3 regions of the Pararhizobium sp. LjRoot255 genome follow, and region 3 is predicted to be linked to each of the others. Evidence: predicted binding sites of a transcription regulator. Region 3 holds the regulator's gene; each other region holds the start of a gene.

Evidence for each region. Region 3 encodes HrcA, which represses chaperone genes, less so after heat shock. Its sites were predicted from a motif close to GTTAGCACTCNCNNNNNGNGAGTGCTAAC; they were not measured.
Region 1: the regulator HrcA is predicted to act here: its motif matches at 1,781-1,809, upstream of groES (co-chaperone GroES).
Region 2: the regulator HrcA is predicted to act here: its motif matches at 1,595-1,623, upstream of groES (co-chaperone GroES).

Annotation. Positions count from the first base shown of each region.
Region 1 is NZ_CAXUPQ020000002.1:1,057,067-1,060,345, reverse strand. It holds gene groL (chaperonin GroEL) at 1-1,374, opposite strand, end outside; gene groES (co-chaperone GroES) at 1,434-1,730, opposite strand; partial or broken gene ACSQ2W_RS24025 (Tn3 family transposase) at 3,071-3,279, shown strand, end outside.
Region 2 is NZ_CAXUPQ020000001.1:672,823-676,101, forward strand. It holds gene chrA (chromate efflux transporter) at 1-589, opposite strand, end outside; gene ACSQ2W_RS03430 (chromate resistance protein ChrB domain-containing protein) at 582-1,415, opposite strand; gene groES (co-chaperone GroES) at 1,681-1,977, shown strand; gene groL (chaperonin GroEL) at 2,044-3,279, shown strand, end outside.
Region 3 is NZ_CAXUPQ020000001.1:1,169,606-1,172,884, forward strand. It holds gene ACSQ2W_RS05795 (D-arabinono-1,4-lactone oxidase) at 1-451, shown strand, start outside; gene grpE (nucleotide exchange factor GrpE) at 581-1,195, opposite strand; gene hrcA (heat-inducible transcriptional repressor HrcA) at 1,310-2,368, opposite strand; gene rph (ribonuclease PH) at 2,578-3,279, shown strand, end outside.

The sequences.
Region 1 (3,279 bases), on a different contig from region 3:
ACCGGCGTTCTCGGCGATCTGGCGAACCAGAGACTGAAGCGCCTTACGGACGATGTTGATACCGGCCGTCTGGTCGTCGTTCGCACCCTTGATGTCGAGAACGATCGAGGCACGCAGAAGCGCCGTGCCGCCGCCGGGAACGATACCCTCTTCGACCGCAGCGCGTGTCGCATTCAGCGCGTCGTCGATACGGTCCTTCTTTTCCTTGACTTCGATTTCAGTCGCACCGCCGACGCGGATGACCGCAACGCCGCCCGAAAGCTTGGCCAGGCGCTCCTGCAGCTTTTCCTTGTCGTAGTCGGAGGTGGTTTCTTCGATCTGACCCTTGATCTGGGCAACGCGGCCGTCAATCTCCGGCTTCTTGCCAGCGCCATCGACGAGGATGGTGTTCTCTTTGGTGATCGTCACCTTCTTGACGCGACCGAGCATTTCGAGCGTGACGTTTTCGAGCTTGATGCCGATGTCTTCGGAAATGACCTGGCCACCGGTCAGGATCGCGATGTCTTCCAACATGGCCTTGCGGCGATCGCCGAAGCCCGGAGCCTTGACGGCAGCGATCTTCAGGCCGCCACGCAGCTTGTTGACGACGAGGGTCGCAAGCGCTTCGCCTTCGACGTCTTCCGAGATGATCAGGAGCGGCTTGCCGGTCTGAACGACGGCTTCGAGAACCGGAAGCATGGCCTGCAGGTTGGAGAGCTTCTTCTCATGCAGAAGGATGTAGACGTCCTCCAGTTCAGCAACCATTTTCTCGGCATTGGTGACGAAGTAAGGGCTGAGATAGCCACGGTCGAACTGCATGCCTTCGACGACTTCGAGTTCGGTCTCGGCGGTCTTGGCTTCTTCAACCGTGATGACGCCTTCATTGCCGACCTTCTGCATCGCGTCAGCGATGTACTGGCCGATTTCCGTTTCGCCATTGGCAGAGATCGTGCCGACCTGGGCAACTTCTTCCGAAGTGCTGATCTTCTTGGCCTTCGCGACAAGACCCTTGACCACTTCTGTCACTGCAAGGTCGATGCCGCGCTTGAGGTCCATCGGGTTCATGCCTGCGGCAACAGCCTTTGTGCCTTCGCGAACGATCGCCTGGGCGAGAACCGTTGCAGTCGTGGTGCCGTCGCCGGCGATGTCGTTGGTCTTCGAAGCAACTTCGCGGACCATCTGGGCGCCCATGTTCTCGAACTTGTCGTCAATCTCGATTTCTTTGGCGACAGTTACACCATCCTTGGTGATGCGTGGTGCACCATAGGCCTTGTCGATGATGACATTGCGGCCCTTCGGGCCGAGCGTTATCTTGACGGCGTCAGCGAGGATGTCGATGCCACGCAGCATCTTTTCGCGCGCGTCTCGACCGAATTTGATTTGTTTGGCAGCCATTGAAGAACTCCCGGGCGTGACGCCCAATGGTTTATAAAGGGACAGAAAACGACCGGCTATCAGCCGATGACGCCCATGATGTCGGCTTCCTTCATGATCAGAAGGTCTTCGCCGTTGAGCTTGACTTCGGTGCCCGACCACTTGCCGAACAGAACGCGGTCGCCAGCCTTGACGTCGAGAGCGATGAGAGCGCCCTTGTCGTCACGGGTGCCGGTGCCGACGGCAACGATTTCGCCTTCCTGCGGCTTTTCCTTGGCGGTATCCGGAATGAGGATGCCGCCCTTGGTCTTTGCTTCAGCCTCGATACGGCGCACGACGACGCGATCGTGCAGCGGACGAAATTTGGTATCAGCCATTTTGGGTTCCTTAGCGGGATCGTAGCCGAATGGCTTCTCCCATAGAATACTGTAGCACTCTCTACCTCAGAGTGCTAGCAATCATTCGGCAGCAGGCGACAATGATAATCCCGTTTAGCCAAATATTTAAAACATCGACCCGGTTTAGTATGCTATCTAGACGCGGCTATCCGATTAATACGGGAGGCCTCCAATGAAATCGTTCTTCGATTCCATTTATCACTTTGACTATGTGCTTTTTCTCATCAAGTGGACATTGGCGTTGTCCTTGATGCTTGGCGCCTATCTGGCGCTACACGAGGCATATTTCTAGAGAATTTGTTCGGCTGATCTTCCTTTTACGGCCCCAATTCACATGTGACGAAGCGCGCCGTCAGTTTCCTGAAGCGCGACCAAAGGATCATTGATGATTAAGTTTCGCCCAAAGACTGAAGCTGAGGAGAAGAAGCAACCCCCTGCCCCTGCGCCGGGCAAACCCGACACCACGAAGTTTCCGGATGCGAAGACGTCCGCGGGCGACTAAACGTGCGCGGGTTTGTACCAAGAAGCCCAGCGGCCGCGGCCCAGCCGGGGAGATAACGCCTGTGAGATCATCTGAAATTACGCGACCACGATATCAATGGCGGCCGCTGGAGCTCTCTCCGGAAAATGATTTCATCGGCTTCGACGGAGAGGTCCTGATCGGGCGGATATTTCTGGAGCCACGACCACGGTTCAAGGGGTTGTGGCATTGGTCGAATATCAGGAGCGAAACTGCCATTGCTTCGCAAGGCTACGCGGCATCAGCCGACCTCGCTGCCGTCACCGTCGAGGCGTTGTATGACGAACTAAGGGCTTTCGCAGGAAACGCGTTGGCAAAAAGCCAATAAGCCATTGATACTGATCAGCCTCCGTAGCGTGTTGCCCGATCAAGCATTCGACGGTCACTGAACAAACGAAAATTCGTACCGTTCGGCCTGTCTCAACAGGAGAAATTTCATGACGTCGATTTCGCAATCACCGGACGCCATGTGCACGAGATCAAAGCGGTGCTTCAATCCGTGGGAATCAACGAAGGAACCGAGTACGATGCACTGCCGTTCAACCCCGCAAGCCGCGCAAGTGGACATCGACTCTGCTCCTGATCGAGGCATTGGCCCGCATTTTCCTGCAGACGCCGGACACTGCCCCTTCACACGCGCATGCACTACATTACAAGCAGCGGTTCCGATATTGTAAAGATCGCGCCACCGGCCTGCCATTTCCTGCCCTCTTGATGGACCTACCGCGCCCGCGCCTATGTCGGAGCAGCCTGCTCGACCACTAGCAGCGCCGAGTCCGGCTTCCGGTATCGGCTGGTCCTGCGCATCCGCGATCTGCCCTCGAAGCGCCTCTATGTGTTTCGATCCCTTAGGGACATCCAAAGACCTGCGCAAGCTGGTCGGTGGCAAAATTCGCGACGAACTGTTCATTGCAAACTGGCCCGACCTGTTCCGTTGTGCCGCCACCATGGCGGCCGGCAAGATCAGGACGAGCCGTGCTCCGCAAGCTTGCCTCCTACCCCCGCCAG
Region 2 (3,279 bases), 500 kb from region 3:
CCGCCATCGTTCTCCCTTCCACCGATTGCGCATGGGTGGCGACGTAGCCGGCCACGCCCGCCGCCAGGACGACCAACGGAAACGGCAGATCGAAGAAGAAAAGCGCAGCGAAGGCGAGAGCCGCGACGATCACGGCAAAGCGGGTTTTCACCGCCCGGCGGCCAATGCGGATGACCGCTTCGACGACGATCGCCAGCACCGCCGCCTTCAATCCGAAAAACACAGCGGCGAGCCAATGCGTCTCCTGGAACAGCGCATAGGCAGACGACAGGCCAAGGATGACGAAAAAGCCCGGCAACACGAACAGCGTGCCGGCCACGATGCCGCCACGCGTGCCGTGCAGCAGCCAGCCGACATAGGTGGCAAGCTGCTGCGCTTCGGGGCCAGGCAAAAGCATGCAGAAATTCAAGGCATGCAGGAAGCGGCTCTCGGAAATCCAGCGGCGTTCCTCCACCAGTTCCCTGTGCATCAGGGCGATCTGGCCCGCCGGGCCTCCGAAACTCAAGAGCCCGATCTTCGCCCAGACCCTGGTGGCCTCGGCGAATGTCGGATGTGCCGGTGGCGCCTCAATCTGCACCGCCTCATTCATTGTCTTTGGCCTTCTTCGCGACGTGCTGCACCCACTCGTGTTTTTCCTGCGTGGCATCACGTGCCCAGCGATAGAAGGCGTCGTAAAGTATCATGCCCGCTTCCAGCTGCTCCAGATCGTCGGCAAACATCCGCGAGAGGCCGAGCGACGCAGCGAGCAAACCGGCGGCTTCGGGAACGAGATCGAGCCGGTCGGTATCAGCCCCGCGGACAATCAGGCAGAGATGCTGAAGTGCAGGGAATGAAAGACCAAATTCCTTGACCATCGTGTCGAAGGTGCAGTCCTCGCCCCTATGGCTCCAGAAGACGTCTTCCACATCGAACGGCGTTGCGCCGAAACGCTCCGCAACCGCCTCGACTTCCGGGGCCGCGACGAAGAGAAACGTCGCTGTCGGATCAACAAAGCGGCGGATCAGCCAGGGGCAGGCAATGCGATCGATCTTCGGGCGCGAGCGCGTAACCCAGACCGTTCCGCCATTTGCGTTTTCACCCGGCAGCGCAGCGACTGGAACGAGTGGCAGTTGAGCCGCCTGCCAGGCTTCAAACCCGCCCTCCAGCGTCTCTGCCTCGGCGCCGGCCTTTCGCAGCCAGGCGGCAACACCCTCGCTGAGCTTCTTGCCCTTCTGGCAGACCACAACGACCCAGCGGCCGCGATAATCCGCCCCCCATTGCCGCACGTCGGCGTAAGGACGCCGGAAAGACGCGGGAAGAAGAAGAGGCTGAGCGGCGAAATCCTCATCGTCGCGCACGTCGATAACGACCGGGCCCTTGGGGGTGCCGATCAGGCGGACGAGCTTTTCGGTGGAAATAGCGTTATACGAGGCCATGGTTTACGTCCTTTTCGTGGGATTGGACGCGAAGTGATGGCATGACGCCTCGTGGGGCAGTTCGCAAACCCCATGCAGAAATTAGACAAAAAAGCCGGAACCAAGTCAATCATTTTCGCCGCAAAAGAATCTGCCGGCCCATTCTTGACTCAATCGGCGGCCATCCTTATCTCCGGGTCGCTAGCACTCACACAACAGGAGTGCTAACATCCATCCATCGGGTCGGTTCACGATCCGTGAAGTCATTTGATCGAGGGATTAGACAATGACAAGCACCAATTTCCGTCCTCTGCATGACCGCGTCGTCGTACGCCGCGTCGAGTCTGAAGCCAAGACCAAGGGCGGCATCATCATTCCGGACACCGCCAAGGAAAAGCCGCAGGAAGGCGAAATCGTCGCCGTCGGCACCGGCACCCGTGACGACAAGGGCGCTCTCATCGCTCTCGACGTCAAGGCTGGCGACCGCGTTCTGTTCGGCAAGTGGTCGGGCACCGAAGTCAAGCTCAACGGCGAAGACCTTCTGATCATGAAGGAAGCCGACATCATGGGCGTTATCGGCTGATCCTGGCCGGTTCCCTTCTCTTCAATTCCATAAAACCAATTGGGCACCAGCCCGGGAGTTTTTAAAATGGCAGCCAAAGAAATCAAGTTCGGCCGCACCGCGCGCGAAAAGATGCTGCGCGGCGTCGACATCCTCGCTGACGCAGTCAAGGTAACGCTCGGCCCGAAGGGCCGCAACGTCATCATCGACAAGTCGTTCGGCGCACCGCGCATCACCAAGGACGGCGTTTCCGTCGCCAAGGAAATCGAACTCGAAGACAAGTTCGAGAACATGGGCGCCCAGATGGTCCGCGAAGTTGCTTCGAAGACCAACGACATTGCCGGCGACGGCACCACGACTGCTACGGTTCTCGCCCAGGCCATCGTTCGCGAAGGCGCCAAGAGCGTAGCCGCCGGCATGAACCCGATGGACCTGAAGCGCGGCATCGACCTCGCTGTCACGGCAATCGTCAAGGACATCGTTGCCAAGTCCAAGACGATCAGCACTTCGGAAGAAGTGGCCCAGGTCGGCACGATCTCTGCCAACGGCGAGACGGAAATCGGCCAGTACATCGCTGACGCGATGCAGAAGGTCGGCAATGAAGGCGTCATCACGGTTGAAGAAGCCAAGACCGCCGAGACCGAGCTCGAAGTCGTCGAAGGCATGCAGTTCGACCGTGGCTATCTCAGCCCTTACTTCGTGACCAACCCGGAAAAGATGGTTGCCGAACTGGACGACGCCTACATCCTTCTCCATGAGAAGAAGCTCTCCAACCTGCAGGCAATGCTTCCGGTTCTCGAAGCCGTCGTTCAGACCGGCAAGCCGCTCCTCATCATCTCGGAAGACGTCGAAGGCGAAGCGCTTGCGACCCTCGTCGTCAACAAGCTGCGTGGCGGCCTGAAGATCGCTGCCGTCAAGGCTCCGGGCTTCGGCGATCGCCGCAAGGCCATGCTGGAAGACATCGCGATCCTGACCGGTGGCCAGGTCATTTCCGAAGACATCGGCATCAAGCTCGAAAACGTCACGCTCGAAATGCTCGGCCGTGCGAAGAAGATCTCGATCTCCAAGGAAAACACCACCATCGTCGACGGTCATGGCCAGAAGGCCGAGATCGAAGGCCGCGTTGCCCAGATCAAGGGTCAGATCGAAGAAACCACCTCCGACTACGACCGCGAGAAGCTGCAGGAACGTCTTGCCAAGCTCGCTGGCGGCGTTGCGGTCATCCGCGTCGGCGGTGCGACTGAAATCGAAGTCAAGGAAAAGAAGGACCGTATCGACGACGCTCTCAACGCAACGCGCGCTGCCGTTCAGGAAGGTATCGTT
Region 3 (3,279 bases):
CGAGAAGATCGCCTATTCCTCGGAAATCTATCCGATCGAATATGTGCCGAACTTCCACGAGCTGGAATATGCCGTGCCGGTGAAATACGGCAAGCAGGCCTGCATGGAAGTGCGCAAGCTGATGCTGGAGAAGCACCCGACCTGCATCTACCCGATCGAATACCGCTTCACCGCCGGCGACGGCGGCTGGATCAGCCCGTTCTTCGAACAGGATTCTATTACGCTGTCGGTCTCCGGCGAGCCGGGCACGGACTACTGGAACTATCTCAAGGATGTCGACGATATCCTGCGCCAGTTCGGCTCCCGCCCGCATTGGGGCAAGCTGCATTTCCTCCGTGCTGAGGATGTGACGGCGCTCTATCCGCGCGCGCGTGACTTCAAGGCGTTGCGCAACAAGCTCGATCCGGAAGGCCGTTTCCTGAATGATCATCTGCGGCAGTTGTTCGGATGAGTTTTACCTCCCCCTTGAGGGGGAGGTCGCAGCGAAGCTGCGGGTGGGGGGTGACGGTCAGGGGCGCACAAAGATCACCCCACCCCGGCACTACGTGCCGACCCTCCCCCTCAAGGGGAGGGTGGAAAATCAAGCCGCCGGCGTCTCTTCCGTGGCAACCGCCTTCGGGCCGCCCTTGGCGACGCCGACCATGGCGGGGCGGAGCACGCGCTCGCCGATGGTATAACCGGCCTGGACCACCTGGACGACGGTGTTGTTCGGCACTTCGGGGTTCGGGACCTCGAACATCGCCTGATGGAAATTCGGGTCGAACTTCTGGCCGACCGGTTCCAGCTTCTGGACGCCATGACGCTCAAGCGCCGAAAGCATGGCCCGCTCGGTCATCTCGACGCCTTCGACCAGCGCGTTGAAGCCGGTATCGCCGGCCGTCCGCGCTTCAGCCGGGATGGCGTCGAGCGCGCGGCGCAGATTGTCGGAGACGGCCAGCATATCGCGGGCAAAACCGGCCACGGAATAAGACTTTGCGTCCTTGACATCACGTGCGGTGCGGCGGCGCAGGTTGTCCATCTCGGCAGCAAGCCGGAGGTAACGGTCGCGGTAGTCCGCGGCCTCGGCCTTGGCAACTTCCAGGGGATCGGGTTCGACTGCGGCGGCTTCGACCTTTTCAGAGGCAGCTTCAACATTCATCGCGGCTTCTTCGGCTGCGTTGGCATCTGCTGCATGTTTGTTCGTGTCGTCGGTCATGACGGTCTCCGGTATGTCACTATGTTAGGATTTGTAGCCGATATCGAGCTTTGAAGCCGAAAAATCAAGGGTTCAATCGAAAGAGCGCGGCAAAAACCAGACCTGCCCCGATGATCATCGCGACAGCCGCGACATCAATTGCGCAGTGTAGTCCACCATCGGCACGATACGCGAATAGTTGAGCCGGGTCGGGCCGATGACACCGACAGCGCCGACGATCTTGTCGTCTCCATCCTTGTAGGGTGCAACGATCAGCGACGAGCCGGACAGCGAAAACAGCTTGTTTTCCGAGCCGATGAAGATGCGGACCCCAGGCCCGCTTTCGGCGAGATTGAGAATTTCGATGAGGCTGTCCTTCTTTTCAAGATCGTCGAACAGCATGCGCAGCCGGTCGATATCCTCGGCACCGGCAAGCCCCTCAAGCAGGTTGGCGCGACCGCGCACGATCAGCTTGGTCGGATTTCCTTCGGTTTCACTGCCCGACCATATGGCGAGGCCCCGCTCGACCAAATCCTGCGACAGTGTATCGAGCTCGCGCCGAACGGTTTCCTTGACCTGTTCGAGCTGGCTGCGCACTTCGGGCAGCGTCTGGCCGGCGAGATGCGCATTGAGGAAGTTGGCGGCTTCGGTCAGTTGTGAGCTCGTGACGCCGGCGGGCAGCTCGATGATGCGGTTTTCGACCTGATCGTGTTCGCCGACCAGGACGGCCAGCGCCTTCGTCGGCGCCAGGCGCATGAATTCGACATGTTTCAGCACCGGATCGCTCTTTGCCGTGATGACGAGCCCCGCGCCGCGCGACATGCCGGAGAGCATCTGGCTCGCTTCGGTCAGCAGGGTTTCCACAGACTGGTCGCGATCATTGCGGCGCACGTGCCGGTCGATCGACGCACGATCTTCCGCCGAGAGGTCGCCCACCTGCATGAAAGCATCGACAAAGAAGCGCAGGCCGATCTGGGTCGGCAGGCGACCGGCGCTGATATGCGGGGCATAGATCAGGCCCAGATCTTCCAGATCGCTCATGACGTTGCGCACGGAGGCCGGCGACAGCGACATCGGCAACAGCCGCGACAGGCTGCGCGAACCAAGTGGCTCGCCACTTTCCAGATAGCTCTCCACGATACGACGGAAGATTTCTCCCGAACGCTCGTCGAGCGCCGAAAGCCTTTCCCGCATCGCAGATTTGTCCACCATCATTCGAACGCAAAACCCATTCTGTTCAGATCAACTGAAATATAGTGATCTCGGCCCGGATAGCAAAAAGGAAATTGGCGAGGAAGCGTTCGCCCACAGCCGCTGCCCGGCCGTTTGTTCTTTTCCTCGCAAGTGATTTCCCTTCCTCCCAACATAGGTTAGAAGGCTCCCAAACATCACAGGAGTTCATGATGCGGCCTTCCGGCAGAAAAACCGACCAGATGCGCAAAGTCTCGTTCGAGCGCGGCATTTCCAAACATGCCGAGGGGTCCTGTCTCGTCAAGTTCGGGGATACGCATGTGCTGTGCACCGCAAGCCTCGAGGAAAAGACGCCGCCGTGGCTGCGCAATAGCGGCAAGGGCTGGGTGACCGCCGAATACGGCATGCTGCCGCGCGCCACCGGCGAACGCATGAAGCGCGAGGCCGCCAGCGGCAAGCAGAGCGGCCGCACACAGGAAATCCAGCGACTGATCGGCCGTTCGCTGAGAGCCGTGGTCGATCTGCAGGCGCTCGGCGAGCGCCAGATCTCGATCGACTGCGACGTTATCCAGGCCGATGGCGGCACCCGCACGGCCTCCATCACCGGCGCCTGGATCGCTCTGCGCGACTGCCTTGCCTGGATGGAAGCGCGCAACATGATCAAGGTCGAGAAGGTCCTGAAAGACCATATCGCCGCGATCTCCTGCGGCATCTTCGCCAACCAGCCGGTGATCGATCTCGATTACCTGGAGGACTCGGCTGCCGAGACGGACGCCAACTTCGTCATTACCGGCTCCGGCGGCATTGTCGAAATCCAGGGAACAGCCGAGGGCAAGCCGTTCTCGGAAGAGGAATTCGCCACACTGATGGGCCTTGCCAAGAACGGCATCGCCGAACTGGTCAGCCTGCAAAAG